One region of the Modicisalibacter sp. genome, then DNA from elsewhere that is predicted to be linked to it. Evidence: predicted binding sites of a transcription regulator. Region 1 holds the regulator's gene; the other holds the start of a gene.

Region 1 (11,613 bases):
CACCTCCGAGCGCATCGGCCACTACACCGCCGGCGATCTGTTCGGCGCGATCAGCATTCTCAACGGCCAGAGCCGCTATCGTTTCATCGCGGAGCAGGAAAGCCTGTGCTATCTGCTACCGCGCTCGCTGTTCGAAACACTGTGCAGCGAGTATCCGGCCTTCGCCGACTACTTTCGGCAGAACCTGGCCGACAAGACGCGCCTGCTCGCCGAGCGGCGCACCACGGGGGGTGTCACCATGGCCGGGTTCATGCTGGCGCGAGTCGCCGAGTGCATGCGAGCGCCCCGGCTGATCGACGGCGACACCAGCATTGCCGAGGCGGCATTGCGCCTGCGCGAGATCGGCGCCGACAGCCTGCTGGTGGCGGCGGCCGGGCGTCACGGCATGCTGACCAAGACAGATCTGCTCGATGCGCTGATCGTCCAGTCGCTCGATCGCGCCGCCCCCGTGCTGGGCATCGCCCACTTTCCGCTGATCACCGTGCGCCCCGACGACTATCTGTTCCAGGCACTGATCGCCATGACCCGTCACGAAGTGGAGCGGGTGGTGGTGGTCGAAGGCGAGCAGCCGGTGGGGGTGGTCGAGCTGACCGATGTGCTGAGCTTCTTCTCCAGCCGCTCCTACACGGTCAGCCTCGAACTGGAGCAGGCCGAGGATCTCGAGGCCCTGGCCCGCGCCAGTGCGCGTCTGCCGGGGCTGGTCCGGTCGCTCATGGCTCAGGGCGTCAAGCTGCGCTTCGCCATGGAGCTGCTGGCAGCGCTCAACGGGCGGATCATCAGCAAGACCTTCGATCTGACCGTGCCGGCCGAGCACCGGCGTGACTGTTGTCTGATGGTGATGGGCAGCGAGGGGCGTGGCGAACAGATTCTCAAGACCGACCAGGACAACGGCCTGATCCTCGCCGACGGGGCCGACTGGCCCGAGCGGGCCGAGCAGATGGACCGGTTCACCGAACGGCTGCTGACGCTGGGCTATCCGCGTTGTCCGGGCAACATCATGGTCAGCAACCCGCAGTGGGTGGACGGCCTCGAAGGCTGGCGGCAGCGTATCGACCGCTGGGCCGAGCAGCGCGACGGCCCTGCGCTGATGAACCTGACCATCCTGCTCGACGCCCATGCCGTGGGCGGCAACCCGGCGCTGCTCGAGACGTTGCGCGAGGCGCTGTTCGCGCGCTGCTCCCACGACGAGCTGCTGCTGTCCTACTTCGCCCGCGCCGTGCTGAGCTTCTCCACGCCCCTGACGCTGTTCGGCTCGCTCAAGCGGCCGACCCACGGCATCGACATCAAGAAGGGCGGCATCTTTCCGATCGTCCACGGGGTGCGAACCCTGGCGCTCGAGCGGCGTATCCGACCCACCTCGACGCTGGCCCGGCTCGACGCCCTGGTGGCTGACGGCCGCCTGGAAGCCGCCTTCGCCGCGGATCTCGGCGAGGCGCTGTCGCTGTTCGCCGAGCTGCGCCTCAACCAGCAGCTGGCCCGCCTCGAAGAGGCCGGCCAGCCCGGTGACGACGCCAACCTGGTGGTGGTCCAGCGACTGTCGACACTGGAGCGCGACCTGTTGCGCGAGGCGCTGCATCTGGTCAAGGAGTTCAAGCAGCGCCTGTCGTACCGCTTTCATCTGGAGTATTCGTGATGCTGCGATCCCTGCGCCGGGCGGCCGATCGCCGTCGCCAGATCAACGGGCGCTACGGGTGGCTGTTCAACCCGTACACCGGCGACGAGCTGGTGGCCATCGACTGCGAGACCACCGGTCTGGATCCGCGCACCGCCGAGCTGGTGTCGCTGGCGGCCGTCTGCATCAAGGGCGACCGGGTGCTGACCAGCGGGGCGCTGGACCTGCGCCTGCAGCGCCCGGACAGTCTCGGTGCCGATTCGATCAAGATTCACGGACTGCGCGGCGTTGATCTCAACGACGGCCTGCCGGTGGGCGAGGCGCTGGAGGCGCTGCTCGACTTCATCGGTAATCGGCCGCTGCTGGGCTGGTGCGTGGACTTCGACATCGCGGTGATCAACCGCCACCTGCGCCCACGCTTCGGCTTCGACCTGCCCAACGCCACCGTCGATCTGGCGCAGGAGTATCGTCGCCGGATGCGCCGCACCCAGCCGCAGGTCGAGCCGCACATGGCCTTCGAGAGCGTGGCCCGGTCGCTCAAGGTGCCGCTGATGCAGCGCCATACCGCGCTGGGGGATGCGGTGACCACCGCACTGATGTACGTGCGTCTGAAACAGGGCGCCTGTGACGCGGTCTGATGCCCGGGCGTGAACCCGGCGACAATGCCAACAATGAGGAGGAGAGCCAGGGTGCTGGAATTGCAGAATCTGTGTCTGATCGCGGGGCTGGGCCTGATGTTGTTCGTGTGTGCAAGGTACGCCCGTCGCACGCAGGAGCTGCGCAGCGTGGTGCTGTTCTGGGAACGCCGGCTGGTACTGACCCGCCAGGAAACTCACCTGCAACGGGCGGGGGTGCTGCTGCTGTCGCTCGGCGTGGCGTTGCGCTATCTGATGGTGCTGCAGGGGCTGTGACGCCGGGTCGTGGGCGTCGCAACTCACCGGAGGGGGTGGTAGCATAGGCGCGCCTTCCATTTCCCCGCGTGTCGCCTTTCCCATGCAAGCACTTACTGGTACCCAGAAACGCGAGTTCAACAAGCTGCAGAAACGCCTGCGTCGCCAGGTCGGCAACGCCATCATCGATTACAACATGATCGGCGAGGGCGACAAGGTGATGGTCTGCCTGTCGGGCGGCAAGGATTCCTACACCATGCTGGAAATCCTGCGCAACCTGCAGCGCAATGCGCCGGTGAACTTCTCGCTGGTGGCGGTCAATCTGGACCAGAAGCAGCCCGGCTTTCCCGAGCATGTTCTGCCGGAATACCTCGACGGTATCGGCGTCGACTACCACATCCTCGAGCGTGATACCTATTCGGTGGTCAAGGAGAAGACGCCGGAGGGCAAGACCACCTGTGCCCTGTGCTCGCGGCTGCGGCGCGGTTCGCTGTACGGCTTCGCCGAAGAGATCGGTGCGACCAAGGTGGCGCTGGGCCACCATCGCGAGGATATCCTCGAGACGCTGTTCCTCAACATGTTCTACGGCGGCAGCCTCAAGGCGATGCCGCCCAAGCTGCTCTCCGACGACGGCAAGAACATCGTCATCCGCCCGCTCGCCTACTGCCGCGAAGCGGACATCGCCGAGTTCGCGCGACTGATGGAATTCCCGATCATCCCCTGCAATCTATGCGGTTCGCAGCCCAATCTGCAGCGTCAGGTGGTCAAGGAGATGCTGGCCGAGTGGGAGAAGAAGCACCCCGGCCGGCTGGAGACGATGTTCAAGGCGGTGACCAACGTCGCGCCGTCGCAGCTGGCCGATCGCGAACTGTTCGACTTCGCGGGGCTCGAGGCGAAGCAGCAGCGACTGAACGCCTCACGCATCGACGCGCTGGACCTGCTGGCCCGGGAGGCCTGAACCGCCGGCGCGCGATGCGCGCCGGATCAGTGCTCGTGGTCGCCTTCCGCCAGGGCTTCCAGGGCGTCGAGGTCGAGGATATGCACCTCGCGGCCCTGCACATCCACCAGCTTGTGCTGCTGGAAACGGCCGATGATGCGGCTGACGGTTTCCACGGCCAGGCCCAGGTAGTTGCCGATATCGGCGCGGGCCATCGACAGCCGGAAGCTGTAGGGCGAGTAGCCGCGGCGGCGGAAGCGTGACGACAGGTTGACGATGAAGCTGGCCAGGCGCTCGTCGGCGGTCTTGCGCGACAGCAGGCGCAGCATGCGACGGTCGTCGCGCAGTTCCTTGCTCATGCTGCGATAGAGCTGGTTGCGCAGCTCCGGCAGGGTCTCGGAGAGCTGGTCGAGACGGTCGAAGGGGATTTCGCAGACCGTGGTGGTCTCCAGCGCGACGATGCTGCCGGGATAGTGCTTCTCGTCGATGCCGTCGAGCCCCACGAGCTCGCTGGGCAGGTAGAAGTTGGTCAGCTGGTCCTCGCCGTCACCCTCGCTGGTAATCTGCTTGAGACTCCCCGAGCGCACCGCGAAGACGCTGGTGAAGGCATCCCCCTGGCGCAGCAGCGCCTCCCCCTTCTTGAGTGGCGCACGGCGCTGGATGATCGCCTCGAAGCGATCCATCTGATTGAACTCCAGCGCGAGCGGCAGGCACAGGGAACTCAGGCTGCAGGTCTGGCAGCGGGCTTCCTGCAGCCGGGGGCGGCCGGCATGAAGGGCGTGACTCGCCATGTTGGTCTCCCGAACGATCAAGACTCGTTCCCTATGGTAGTCCCTATGCGGGGCAATAAGCGATGAGGGATTCATTAAAGTTTACTGTTAGAGAATTCGGGAGTGGCGACCCCGATGACCGCTGGTGCGGGTATCGAAGGCCATCGCCAGATGACGCACCAGCAGCCGACCCAGCGGCGTGACCTCGAGCCGGTTGCCGTGCCGCGTGATCAGGCCGTCGCGCTCGGCCGGCTCCAGGGCGCGCAGCGAGTCGGCCAGGTAGGCCGCGGCGTCGAGGCCGAAATGCTCGCCGACGGCGTCCAGGTCGAGCGCCAGGTCGCACATCAGGCGCTGAATCACGAAGGCGCGCAGGCGGTCGTCCGCGGTGCGGCGCAGGCCCCGGGCGGTGGGCAGGCGGCCGGCGTCCAGGGCGGCCTCGTAGTCGTCCAGGCGCACCGGATTCTGAGCGTAGCAGTCGTCGAGATGGCTGATCGCCGAGACGCCCAGCCCCACCAGGTCGCATTCGCCGTGGGTGGTGTAGCCCTGGAAGTTGCGGTGCAGCCGCCCCTCGCGCTGGGCGACAACGAGGCTGTCGTCGGGACGGGCGAAATGGTCCAGGCCGATGTGCACGTAGCCGGCCGCATCGAGGCGCTCCCGGGTGTCCATGAGCATGGCCAGCTTCTCCTCGGGCGCCGGCAGGGCGCCGGCATCGATGCGCCGCTGGGGCTTGAAGCGCTCCGGCAGGTGAGCGTAGTTGAAGATCGACAGCCGCGCCGGAGCCATGGCGATGACCTGCTCCAGGGTCTCGGCGAAGGTGGTGCGGGTCTGGTGCGGCAGGCCGAGAATCAAATCGAGGTTGAGCGAGCGGAACCCCAGCCGGTGCGCCTCCTCGACCAGGCTTTCGGTCAGCTGGCGGGGCTGGACGCGGTTGATGGCGCGCTGCACCTCGGGGTCCAGGTCCTGCACGCCGAGGCTGATGCGATTGAAGCCCAGCGCCTGCAGGTGGCGCAGGGTGAGGACATCGGCCTCGCGCGGGTCGATCTCGATGGCATAGTCACGGTCGGACGCACTGGACAGCCCAAAGCGGGCATGCAGGCGGTCGATCAGATCGCTCATCTGGTCCAGGGTCAGGAAGGTCGGCGTGCCGCCGCCCCAGTGCAGCTGGCGCACCTCGCGGCCGGTATCGAGGTGGCGCGAGGTCAGCACCATCTCGCGGTCCAGGCGGCTGAGGTAGCCTACGCTCAGCGACGTGTCCTTGGTGGCGATCTTGTTGCAGGCGCAGTAGAAGCAGATCTTGCGGCAGAACGGGATATGAACGTAGAGCGACAGCGGCCGCCGCGCGGCATTGCTGCGTTTCAGGGCCGCAGTGTAATCCTCGGCGCCGAACGACGGCGAGAAGTCCAGCGCGGTCGGATAGGACGTGTAGCGCGGCCCCGTGTGCGCGTAACGGCGAATCAGCTCGGCTTCGCGCGGATCGGGGGCGGCAGCAACGGGGGGATCGACGGCGGTGGCGGACATGACGGACTCTCGAACCGGAAACGACAGTCTCATGCTACGCCGCCGCACCCGTCGGGCGTCTGACCTGCGTCAAGCGGGGGGCGCATGGTGGCCCGCCATGACGGCGACAAGCCCCCACAGCTGCCACAGCGCGAAGCCCAGCAGCAGCAGCGCGGCCAGGGTGCGGCCCAGCGGGTGGCGGACCAGCCGGGTCAGCCGGTGGGCGGCGGCGCCGGTGACCAGCAGCGCCGGCAGGGTGCCCAGCCCGAAGGCGCCCATCAGCAGGGCGCCGTGCCAGCCGCCGCCGGCGGCCAGGCTCCAGGCCAGCATCGAATAGACCAGCCCGCAGGGCAGCCAGCCCCAGATCGCGCCCAGCGCCACGGCCCGGGGGACATGCACCACCGGCATCAGGCGCCGGCCGATGGGCTCCAGGTGGCGCCACAGGTGGCGCCCGCCGGCTTCCAGGCGGGTCAGCCCGCGCCACCAGCCGGCCAGGTAGAGGGCCATCATCACCAGCAGCACGATGGCCAGGCCCTGCAGCACGAAGCGGGCCCGGGGGACGCCGTCACCGACCCAGCCGCCCAGCGTGGCGACCAGCGCCCCGGCGAGCATGTAGCTGGCGATGCGCCCCAGGTTGTAGCCGAACAGCAGCCCGCCCAGGCGCAGCGGGCTGCGCAGGCTGGGCGGCACGGCGAAGCTCAGTGCGCTCATGATGCCGCCGCACATGCCGATGCAGTGGGCGCCGCCGAGCAGCCCCACCACGAAGGCGGCGGCGAGTGGCGGCAGGTCGGGGACGGCCGCGGGCATCATGGCGGCGGACCCTGACGCGGTCCCCGGCGGGTGTCATCCTCCTCCGGCGCCGGGTCGGACGTGCCGTCGCGGCGGCGCTGGCGGGCGGCCGGCAGGTCGCCCTCGTCATCGTCGAACAGGATGCGATGGGCGGGACCTTCCAGGTCATCGAACTGGCCCGAGCGTACCGCCCAGAAGAACGCCCACACGGCCAGCCCCAGCAGCAGCAGCGACAGCGGAATCAGCAGGTACAGGATGCTCATGGTGCGGTCTCCTCGGGATCGGGGAGCGATGTGGCGGCGTCACGGCCGAGGCGCAGGGCATTGCCCACCACCACCAGCGAGCTGCCCGCCATGCCCAGTGCCGCCGCCCAGGGCGGCACCAGGCCGGTGGCGGCCAGCGGCAGCGCGCAGAGATTGTAGCCCAGCGCCCAGGCGAGGTTCTGGCGGATCAGGCGCCGGGTCCGGCGCGCCAGCGTCACGGCCTCGGCCAGCCGCCCCAGCCGCGGGGCGAGCAGCACGCCATCGGCGCGGGTGCGGGCGAGGTCGGTGGCCTCGTTCATCGCCAGCGAGACATCGGCGGCGGCGAGCACCGGGGCATCGTTGATGCCGTCGCCGACCATGATCACTCGCTCGCCGGTGGCCTGCAGGGCCTGCACATGGGCCAGCTTGGCCTCCGGGGTGGCCCGGGCCTGCCAGTCGGTCACGCTCAGCCGGCGGGCCAGGGCGGCCACGGCGGGGGTATCGTCGCCGGAGAGCAGTTCCACGGCAAGCCCGGCCTCCCGGAGCGCGGCGACGGCCTGCTCGGCGCCGTCGCGCAGGGTGTCCTCGAGCCGGAACCAGGCCAGCGGGGTCGTCGCCTCGGCCAGCAGCAGCCATTGGCCGTCGCCGGGCGGCGGTGCGGGCGGGGCGCTCATGACGGCATCGGCACGCCCCAGCCGCAGGGCGCGGCCCGCCACCTCGCCGCTCAAGCTGCCCATTGTCTGGCGAGTGACATTGCACGCCGTGATGCCGGGAACGCGATAGGGGGCGAAGGCGTGGGCGATGGGGTGTTCAGAGTGGGCCTCCAGCGCGGCGGCCAGCGTCCGCGCTCGGGCGGCGTCGATCCCGGCAGTGAGGGGGTGTGTCTCGGCCAGTCGCGGGCGGCCCCGGGTCAGGGTGCCGGTCTTGTCGAAGATGACCCGTGTGGCGTCGGCCAGATGCTCGATGGCATCGGCCCGGGTGAGCAGCACCCCCCGCCGGCGCAGCCGCCCATGGCAGGCGGACAGGGCGGCGGGCATGGCCAGCGCCAGGGCGCAGGGGCAGGTGACCACCAGTACCGAGATCGTCACCCACAGCGCCCGCGACGGGTCGATCGCCAGCCAGGCCAGGGCCACGCCCAGGGCGGTCAGCAGCACGCCGATGACGAAGCGGTGCGCCAGTCGGGCGGCGGTGTCCAGCAGGCGCGGGCGTTCGCTGAACGCGCGATCGGTGAGGGCGAGGATCTCGGCGGCCCGCGAGGCGCGGGCGGTACGGGTGACGCGTACGGTTAGGGTGGTGTCGAGGTTGAGGCTGCCGCCGGTGACGGCCTCGCCCGGCCCCCGGGGCACGGGCTGCGACTCGCCGGTCAGCAGGGCCTCGTCGAGGCTCGAGGCGCCGTCGAGAATCACGCCATCGACCGGCACGCTCTCGCCGGGGAGCACGCGGATGCGATCATCGGGCACGAGCCGCGTGGCGGGCACGACCTGCTCGTGGCCGCCGGCATCGAGACGCAGGGCGCTGCGTGGCAGCACGCCGGCCAGGGCATTGCCGCTGCGGCCGTGGCGATGACGGGCGCGCATCTCGAGATAGCGGCTGCCCAGCAGCAGTGCCGTGAACATGGTCACCGAGTCGAAGTAGACCGGTCCGCCGGTGGCGACGCCGTAGGCGCTGGCCAGGTAGGCCGCGAGGATGGCCAGGGTGACCGGCACGTCCATGCCCAGGTGGCGGCTGCGCAGGTCGCGGCAGGCGCCACGCAGGAAGGGTTGGGCGCAGTAGCCCACCACCAGCGTGGCCAGGGCCAGCGAGAGGGCGTGGAAGAGCGCTTGGAAGCGCGGGCTCATGCCGCCGTCGCCGGGGAGGTAATGCGGGATCGAGAACATCATCACCTGCATCATGGCGATGGCGGCGACGATCAGCCGCCGCGCCGCCCGGCGCTCCTCGCGCTGCTGGTGCTGCTGGGCCGCGTCGGGCACGTAGGGCTGGGCCGGATAGCCGATCGCCGCGAGTTCGGCGAGGATCCGCGACAATGCCAGATGGCGGCGATCCCACTCCAGGTACAGACGATGGTTGCTGAGATTGACCGCGCTGCGCGTCACGCCGTCGAGGGCGTTGAGGCGGTGCTCGATCAGCCAGGCGCAGGCCGCGCAGGTGATGCCCTCCACCGCCAGGGTGACGGCCGCCCGTTCGTCGTCGAGGGGGTGCAGGAAATCGGCCTGCAGCTCGGGGTCGTCGAAGACCCGCCAGGTCTCCGGCCGGGCGCGGCGGCCGGTGTCGGGGCGCTCGGGCAGCCGAGTACGAAAGCGGTAGTAGCCATCCAGGCCGCCGGCGACGATGGCCCCGGCGACGGCCTCGCAGCCGGGACAGCACAGTGGCTGCGGCGTGTCGTCGACGTTGACCCGCCAGGGGGCGCCGGCCGGGACCGGCGCACCGCAGTGAAAACAGGGCGTGGCTGTCGCCCCGGTCATGGCGACTCCGCATGCGGGGCCAGCCACTGTGCCCGGGTCTGCGGCAGGTGGATCTCGCCGGTGAGCCGCCAGGCGGGCTCGGGGACGTCCGGGTGCAGCTGCACGTACCAGCGATAGCGCAGCGCGCTGGGCAGCTGCCCGCTGTACTGGCCGCCGCGCAGCCGGCGCAGCGTGATGTGCCGGTCACGGCCGTCCTGGGTGGGGAACAACAGGGCGAGACGCAGGCGCTCGGGGCGGGCGTCGCCCTCGAGGGTCACGGTGACGTCGCCGGTGACGTCGTCGATGCGCAGCCGAGCGCGCTGGCCCAGCTCGCGCGCCCTCTTGTCCTGCTCCAGCACCCGGTTGATGGCCAGGCCCTTCTTGTAATAGTTGTCCACCACCATGCCGTCGAAGCTGGTGATCGACAGCACCAGGGTGGTGGTGCCCATGACCACCGCCATGGCCAGGATGCCGAGCAGGAACCAGGGCCAGAATTCCTTGTACCAGGGGCGTGCCGGAGGTTGCATGGTCATCTCCTTGCCGGCCCCAGGAAGCGGGCTTCCTTGGCCAGATGGATGCGTGGGGCGTCGATGGCGGTGATCGCGAGGATAAACGCCTGGCTGGGCGCGTCCAGCGACTCGGCGGGGGCGATGATCGACAGTGCCAGACTGCGCCCGGCACCGGGGGCGAGCGTGAGGCGCTGGGTGTCGCTCAGGCGCAGACCGTCGATGCCGCGCAGCGTCAGCCGGTAGCGGTGGGCGCGGGCGTCCATGTTGCGCACCCGGAGCGTGTAGGCGTTGCGGATGCCGCCCTCGGCGGTGACGTCGTAGAGCTGGTGGCGGTCGCGCTCGAGGTCGGCGTCGAGCGGCACCCGCTCGGCCAGCTGCCAGGCCAGCAGCGCGACCATGGCCAGCAGCGCCGCCAGGTAGCCGATCAGGCGCGGGCGCAGCCAGCGTGTGGGGCGCCCCTCGAGGGCGTGCTCGGTGGTGTAACGGACCAGCCCGCGGGGCCGGCCCAGCTGGTCCATGACGTCGTCGCAGGCATCGATGCAGGCCGCGCAGCCCAGGCAGGCGTACTGCAGACCGTCGCGGATGTCGATGCCGGTGGGACAGACCTGCACGCAGCGCCGGCAGTCGATGCAGTCGCCCGGCGTCGTGTCCGCGGTGGAGGCGCGGCGCCGGCCGGCCGTGCGTGGCTCGCCCCGGGCGGCGTCGTAGGAGACGATCAGCGTGTCCTTGTCGAACATCACCGACTGGAAGCGGGCGTAGGGGCACATGTAGAGGCAGACCTGCTCGCGCAGCCAGCCGGCGTTGAGGTAGGTGAACAGCGTGAAGAACCCGGTCCAGAACAGCGCCCAGCCCCCCGCCGAGAGCGTCGCCAGGTCGGCGACCAGCTCGCGGATCGGCGTGAAGTAGCCGACGAAGCTCACCCCGGTGGCCAGGGCGATGAGCAGCCAGATGACGTGCTTGGCGAGCTTGCGCGCGCGGACGGCGGCATCCGGCGGACCGGCGGCCTGGCGGATGCGGCGATGGCGCGAGCCCTCCAGGCGCTGCTCGACCCAGATGAACAGCCAGGTCCAGACACTCTGCGGGCAGGCGTAGCCGCACCAGACCCGTCCGGCGATCACCGTGACCAGGAACAGGCCGAAGGCGCCGAGGATCAGCAGCCAGGCGAGCAGGGTGGCGTCCTGGGGGTAGAAGGTGGTGGCGAAGATGTGGAACTGGCGCGCGGGGATGTCGAACCACACCGCCTGGCGGCCATCCCAGGTCAGCCAGGGCAGGCCCGCGTAGAGCGCCAGCAGCAGCCAGTCGAGACCGCGCCGCAGCCGCTGGAAGCGGCCCTTGACAGCCCGCACGTGGATCGGCTCGCGCTTGGCATAGAGCGAGACGCGGGTCGTGGTGTCGTGGAGCGGTATCCGGTCGGTCATGAAACCCCCTCGACTCTGGAGGCATCGGCCGGGATGACCCGGCCGTTCGCTCAGTGGGTCAGGCTGTAGATGTACGCGGCCACCAGGTGCACCTTGTCCTGGCCGAGGAACGGCGCCTGCGCCGGCATGCGTCCCTTGCGCCCCTGGTGCAGGGTCGCCAGCACGGCCTCGCGTACCGGCTGGCCGGGGTGGCGGTAGAGCCAGGCATCATCGGTGAGATCCGGCGCGCCGAGGGCGGGATTGCCGGTGGCGTCGACGCCGTGGCAGCCGATGCAGGTCGCCGAGAACAGCGCCTTGCCCTTGGCGGCGCGGGGGGCGTCATGCTCGGCGCCGGACAGGCTGGCGACATAGTTGGCCAGGTTGCGCAGGTTGGCGTCGCCGAGCTGGTTCCAGGCCGGCATCACGCCGCCGCGCCCCTGGGCGATGCTTTGGGTGATCGCCTGGGGCGAGCCGCCGTAGAGCCAGGCATCGTCGGTGTGGTCCGGGTAGCCGAAGCCGCCCTTGGCGT
Region 2 (6,203 bases), on a different contig from region 1:
TTCCCCCGAATAGCCCCGCTTGACCGCCACCACATAGGCGGCCACCGCCAGAGCCAGACACATCAGCACACCCGGCACGATGCCCGCAATGAACAGCTTGGTGACCGAGATCCCGCCCCCGGCGGCCACCGCATAGAGGATCATGTTGTGACTGGGCGGAATAACCACGCCGGCGATCGACGAGGTGACCGTCACGTTGACCGCATAGTCGCCGTCATAGCCCTTTTCCTTCATGACCGGAATCAGGATCGAACCCAGCGCCGAGGTATCGGCAACCGCCGAGCCGGAGATACCCCCGAACAGCATCGAGGAGGTGACGTTGACCAGGCCGAGCCCGCCACGGACGCGCCCCACCGCCGCCGATGCCAGACGCACCAGACGCGTGGAGATACCGCCATGGAGCATCAGCTCCCCGGCGAAGATGAAGAAGGGAATGGCCAGCAGCGAAAAGACCGAGATCCCGGAAAGAATGCGCTGAAAGCCGACGAACAGGGGCAAGCCTTCGTGGATGAAGGTGACCACCGCCGCCAGTCCCACGGCAAAGGCTACGGGTGCACCGACGATCAACCCCAGAAAGAACACGCCGAAAAGAATTATCAGGCCCATGATGTCACTTCCTCCCGTGCTGCATGAGACGCTGGACGATGCTGGTGCCGGAAAAAAGCACCATCAGGGCCCCACAAATCGCCAGCGGTGCCGCACGCCAGCTTTCGGACAAACCGATCATGGGGATCGGGCGGCCGATGTTGTCCATGACCAGGATCCCGCCCTGCCAGGCCATGAAGGCGCCGAAGGTGATCACGAAGAGATCGGCGACATAGCGCATGATGTCGCGAGGTACGGCCGGCAGGCCTTCGCGGACGAAATCGATGCTCAGGTGGGTATTCTTGCGTACGCCGGCGGCCGCCCCCAGGCAGGTGACATAGACGACGATCAACAGTGAGGACTGCTCCACCCATGTCGGCGTGTCGTTGAGAACGTAGCGGCCGAAAACCAGCCAGCCGAATGTAATGATCAAGAAAACCAGCAATACGCCCGAGACCATGATGCATAGATGGGCGATGCCATCCAGGAAATTGTCGAATGCCGACTGTGGCGTAGACGATTCCTCGCTCGGGTCACTCAATTGGTCGGAGTATGAGCTCACGATATCCAATCCTCTCAAGACGCCCCGGGCCAGGTTGTGCCCGGGGCGCTTCGTGGGACTAACAGATCACTTCTGCGCGGCTTGAATGTCCGTCACCAGCGATTCCAAATCCGGATTCTGCTTGATGAATTCATCGTAGATCGGCTGCATCTTGGCCTGGAACGCCGACTTGTCGTTCACCTTGTTGATCTTCACGCCGGAATCGAGAACCTTCTGCTTGCTCTTCTCGACACGCTTCTGCCACAGCTGACGCTGCTCCTTGGCGGCGTTCTCGGCAGCCTCACGTACGACCTTCTGGTCTTCGGCGGAAAGATCCTCCCAGCTGGACTTGGCGATGCACAGACACTCGGGCAGGATCAGGTGCTCGGTCAGCGAGTAGTACTTCGCCACCTCATAGTGGCCGCTGGACTCGTACGACGGGTAGTTGTTCTCGGCACCATCGATGACGCCGGTCTTGAGCGCCTGGTAGACGTCGCCATAGGGCATGGGCGTGGCGTTGCCGCCGAGCTCGTCGATCATCTGGACGTACAGGTCGTTGTTCATGACGCGGACCTTGAGCCCCTTGACGTCATCGGGCGTCTTCACCGGGTGATCGGTGTTGTAGAGGCTGCGGGCCCCGGAGCCGAACCAGGACAACGCGATCAGGTTTTTCTCGGCCAGCGCATCCGCGAAGCGATCACCGATCTCCCCGTCCATGATCCGGTACATGTCGTCCGGGCTCTTGAAGATGAATGGCAGCGAGAGCACGTTGGTGGCCGGCACGATCGGGCCCATCGGCCCCATGTTGAAGTTGGCGAAGTCCAGGGCGCCGTTGCGGGTCTGCTCGATGGCATCGGGCTGATCGCCGAGCACCGCATTGTTGTAGACCTTGGGCTCGATCCGGCCGTCGGTCTTCTTGGCGACTTCCTTGGCAAAGTCCTCCAGCGCAACGCTGTTCGGATAGCCCGGCGGATGAATGTTCCAGCCGCGCCATTGTTCCGCCTGGACTGGCGAGGCCATCAGAACCATCGCACCGCCCAGTGCAGCGAGAGAAAGCGTGCCCTTCATCTTGAGATTGTTGTGAATCGGCATGTCATGACTCCTGTGGAAATGGACATTGTCGTTATTGCTGCCTGGCGATATTCACCAGATCTTCGAGTTGCTTGCTTTCTTCCCGGGTCGGCATCACCAGCGGCGCACGAACACTGCCGGCGGATCTGCCGATGATGGTGGCTCCCTCCTTGATCAGACTGACCGCATAGCCTTTCCGACGGTCACGCAGGTTGACGAAAGGAATAAAAAAATCGTTGGTGAGCCTCTTTACTGTGGCGGAATCGCCCTGGCGCAACGCCCGATAGAACGTGACCGCCAGCTCCGGCACGAAGTTGAACACCGCCGACGAATAGGTATTCACCCCGATCGACAGGTAAGCCTCGGCGAAGATCTCGGCGGTCGGCACACCGCCGACATAGACCAGCCGATCGCCGACCGTCTTGACGATCTTGTTGAGCAGCTGCATGTCGCCCTTGCCATCCTTCAGCCCGATCAGGTTCGGGCAGGCATCGGCCAGCTGCTGAACCGCTTCGGCCTCGAGCACACCATTGCCGCGGTTGTAGTAGATGACGTTGATCGAGGTCGAATCGCAGATTCGACGCGCGTACTCCACCAGGCCGTCCTGCGGACACTCGGTCAGATACGGCGGCATCAGCAGGATGCCATCCGCTCCGGCCTCTTCCGCCGCTTTCGCATAGGCCTGTCCCACGCCGACACTAAGACCGGCACTGGCGATGACCGGCAGCTTGCCCCCCACCGTCTCCACGGCGACGGTGACGATCTCGCGGAACTCGTCGAGCGTCAGGTTGAAGAATTCCCCGGTCCCGCCGGCAACGAACACCGCCGACACCTCATGACTGACGAACCATTCCAGCCGCTGACGGTAGCTGTCGCGATCGAAATGCCCCTGCTCGTCGAAATCCGTCACGGGAAAGGAAAGCAGGCCATCGCCGACCGCCTGAATGACTGCGTCTCTGGAAAAATTCACGGATTGTCCCTCTTGCCCGACTCGTTGAAGGCGGCGTGACACGATGATCCGCCGACTTGTCATACATCATACAACTGCAAATCTAGAAGCCACTCAGCTGTATGACAACATCGACCATGGTCGATGCAACGAAGGGTTAACGCCGAGCGAAAAAGGGCCAGCCACGCTCCATGGCGGCGGGAACAGCGCTGGACGAGGTGCGTTCACGACGGTCACGTCACCGCGCTAACGACGGCCGTCCGGTATCTCGCAAGCCTCAACGGGTGCCGCGCTCGGCCGTGCGGCTGGGCGGCTCGCCGAAACGCGCCTGATAGGCGCGGGAAAAATGCGCCAGATGGGTGAAGCCGCTGGCCAGCGCCGCCTCGGTCACCCGGCAGCGACTGTCGGCGAGGATGCATCGCGCCTGATCGAGCCGCATGCCCAGGTAACACTGCTTGGGCGTCTCGCCGAACGCGGCGGTGAACAGCCGGGTCAGCTGACGCTGCGACTGCCCGACCAGCCGGCAGATCTCCGGAATCGGCAATGCCTGATCGAGATGGGTCTCCATGATGGCCAGCGCGCGCACCACCGCCCGGGGCAGGTTGTCCATGGCCCGCGCGCTTCCAACATCCCGCGCCTCCTCTTCACTGACCCGCTGATGCACCAGCTGGCGACCCACCGCATTGGCCAGGGCCGGCCCGTAGTCGTGCTCGATCCACTGCAGCATCATGTCGATGCCCGCCGCACCGCCGGACCCGGTCAGCCGCCGGTCGGCGAACTCGAAGCGCGCCTCGCTCACCGCGATGTGCGGAAACTCCTCGCGAAACGCCGGCACGCTCTCCCAGTGCAGCGCCACCCGCTGCTGCTCCAGCAGGCCCGCGCGCGCCAGAATGAAGGGCGCGGTATCCAGCCCGCCGACCCGGGCGCCGTGCGCTGCTGCCTGCCGCAGCACGGCACGCTCGGCGGCGGTCACCGTGGCCTCGGCCTCGTAGGAAGAGATCACCATCAGCAGCTCCCCCACCTCCGCCTCGCCCAGCGCGGCATCGACATCGATGCGCACCCCGTTGCTGGCCACGACCGCCTCGCCGTCCGCCGAGAGCAGCTGCCAGGCGAACAGCTCGCGGCCGAAACGGTTGGCGACCCGCAGCGGCTCGAGCAGGCAGAACAGGGTCAGCATGGAAAACTTGGGCACCAGCCATACGCTCACCGTATGTACCGCCTCGCCGGGTCGCGGGACCGGCGGCTGGTCGGGACGTGGATAGGGCCACTCCGGCATCATGGACTCGCTCATGGCCATAAAAATCAACCAAAAGGCCATTTATTGCAAATTCGCTGTGCCCCAAGCCCCTAGGGTAGATAAAGCGGCGGCGCCCGAGGCGCTCGTCGTCACTTCATCGTCGTAGAGAGAATCGTCCATGTCCCCAGCCGCCGAGATCGAACTCAAGGATGACGGCCGACAGCTGGCCCTGCGCCTGGCGGGCCGCGAACAGCAGCTTGCCGCCCTCTGGCTGCGCGAACGGGCGCCGGATGCCGACACCCTCGACCCGCGCACGGGGCAGCGCCTGATCGAGGCCGCCCGGTTGCCGCTGGATCTCCACGCGACCCGGGCCCGTATCGACGGCGACCGCCTCGCGGTGCAGTTCAGCGACGGCCATCGCGCCAGCTTTCCGCTCGCCGACCTGCTCGCGCAGACGACGCCCGACCGCGACATCGACGACGGCCTGACGCTGTGGGATGCGACGCTCGAGACGCTGCCCCGGGCCGATTTCGCGGCCGCCTGCGATGACGACGGCGCGCTGCTCGCCATGCTCGAGGCCCTGCATCGCCATGGCTTCGTCAAGGTCGAGGGCGTCCCGCTCACCGAGGACGGCATGCAGCCGCTGATCGACCGCATCGGTCCGCTGCGTCGCACCAACTGGGGCGGCATCGCCGACGTCAAGTCGGTGGCCGACGCCTACGACCTGACCATGACCCGGCGCGGGCTCGAGCCGCATACCGACAACCCCTATCGCGACCCGATCCCCGGCTACATCTGGCTGCACTGCCTGAGCAACGCCGCCGAGGGCGGCGACAGCACGCTCGCCGACGGCTTCATGGCGGCACGACGCCTGCGCGACGAGGCGCCCGAGCACTTCGAGTGCCTGACCCGGCTGTCACCGACCTTTCGCTACACCGATGCCACCACCGATCTGGAGAGCGAAGGCCCGCTGATCGAGCTCGACAGCCATGGCCGCCTGGCCCGGGTGCGCTACTCCAACCGCACCGAACGCATCGACGCCCACGCCCCCGAGCTGCTGGCGCGCTACTACGCCGCGCGCCAGCACTTCTACCGGCTGATCACCTCGGATGCCTTGACCGTGCACCTCAAGCTGGCGCCCGGCGAGATGCTGATCATGGACAACTACCGCCTGCTTCACGGGCGGACCGCCTACCAGCTGGACGGCGGGGTACGTCACCTTCGCCAAGGCTACGTCGACCGCGACAGCACTGCCAGCCGCCGCCGTGTCCTGCGTGCCCGGCTGACCGCCGGCACCGCCGAGACGCCGACCGCCACCACCCGGGGAGCCATCTCATGAACCAGGCCCGCTTCACCCGTTTCGCGGAAAGCACCCACGCCGACTGGGCGATCATCGACGCCCACTTCCAGCGTTACCAGAACGATGTCGCCCGCCGGGTGCTCGAGCACCTGCGGCGACTCGAGGGGGATACCCACGGCTATCCCGTCGACCGTTATACCCACAGCCTGCAGACCGCGACCCGCGCGCTCGACGCCGGTGCCGACGAGGAGACCGTGGTCTGTGCGCTGCTCCATGACATCGGCGACGACCTGGCCCCGGCCAACCACGCCGAGATCGCCGCGGCGATCCTCGCGCCCTACGTCGATCCGCTCAACGTGTGGATGATCCGCCACCACGAGCTGTTTCAGGGGTATCATTACCGCGCCTTCTACGGCCTCGACCCGCAGGCCCGCGAGGCGTATCGCGATCACCCGGCCTATGCGCGCACCGTGCGCTTCTGCGACGAGTGGGACCAGCGCGCCTTCGATCCCAACTACCC

Evidence for each region. Region 1 encodes FNR, which switches genes on or off when oxygen is low (the NO sensors DNR and NnrR bind a similar motif). Its sites were predicted from a motif close to TTGATNTANATCAA; they were not measured.
Region 2: kdgD (5-dehydro-4-deoxyglucarate dehydratase) is a predicted target of FNR. The motif match lies at 3,224-3,237, and genes of this name have one in related genera.

What each region holds. Positions count from the first base shown of each region.
Region 1 is NZ_JBSREH010000001.1:197,311-208,923, reverse strand. Features, by position in the region: gene ACTCB7_RS00995 (DUF294 nucleotidyltransferase-like domain-containing protein) at 1-1,633, shown strand, start outside; gene ACTCB7_RS00990 (3'-5' exonuclease) at 1,633-2,250, shown strand; gene ACTCB7_RS00985 (hypothetical protein) at 2,302-2,523, shown strand; gene ttcA (tRNA 2-thiocytidine(32) synthetase TtcA) at 2,606-3,460, shown strand; gene fnr (fumarate/nitrate reduction transcriptional regulator Fnr) at 3,487-4,230, opposite strand; gene hemN (oxygen-independent coproporphyrinogen III oxidase) at 4,318-5,727, opposite strand; gene ACTCB7_RS00965 (sulfite exporter TauE/SafE family protein) at 5,797-6,513, opposite strand; gene ccoS (cbb3-type cytochrome oxidase assembly protein CcoS) at 6,513-6,758, opposite strand; gene ACTCB7_RS00955 (heavy metal translocating P-type ATPase) at 6,755-9,199, opposite strand; gene ACTCB7_RS00950 (FixH family protein) at 9,196-9,705, opposite strand; gene ccoG (cytochrome c oxidase accessory protein CcoG) at 9,708-11,105, opposite strand; gene ccoP (cytochrome-c oxidase, cbb3-type subunit III) at 11,156-11,613, opposite strand, start outside.
Region 2 is NZ_JBSREH010000018.1:5,332-11,534, forward strand. Features, by position in the region: gene ACTCB7_RS06685 (TRAP transporter large permease) at 1-606, opposite strand, end outside; gene ACTCB7_RS06690 (TRAP transporter small permease) at 611-1,147, opposite strand; gene ACTCB7_RS06695 (TRAP transporter substrate-binding protein) at 1,214-2,155, opposite strand; gene kdgD (5-dehydro-4-deoxyglucarate dehydratase) at 2,250-3,167, opposite strand; gene ACTCB7_RS06705 (GlxA family transcriptional regulator) at 3,424-4,437, opposite strand; gene tmpA (2-trimethylaminoethylphosphonate dioxygenase) at 4,562-5,722, shown strand; gene ACTCB7_RS06715 (HD domain-containing protein) at 5,719-6,203, shown strand, end outside.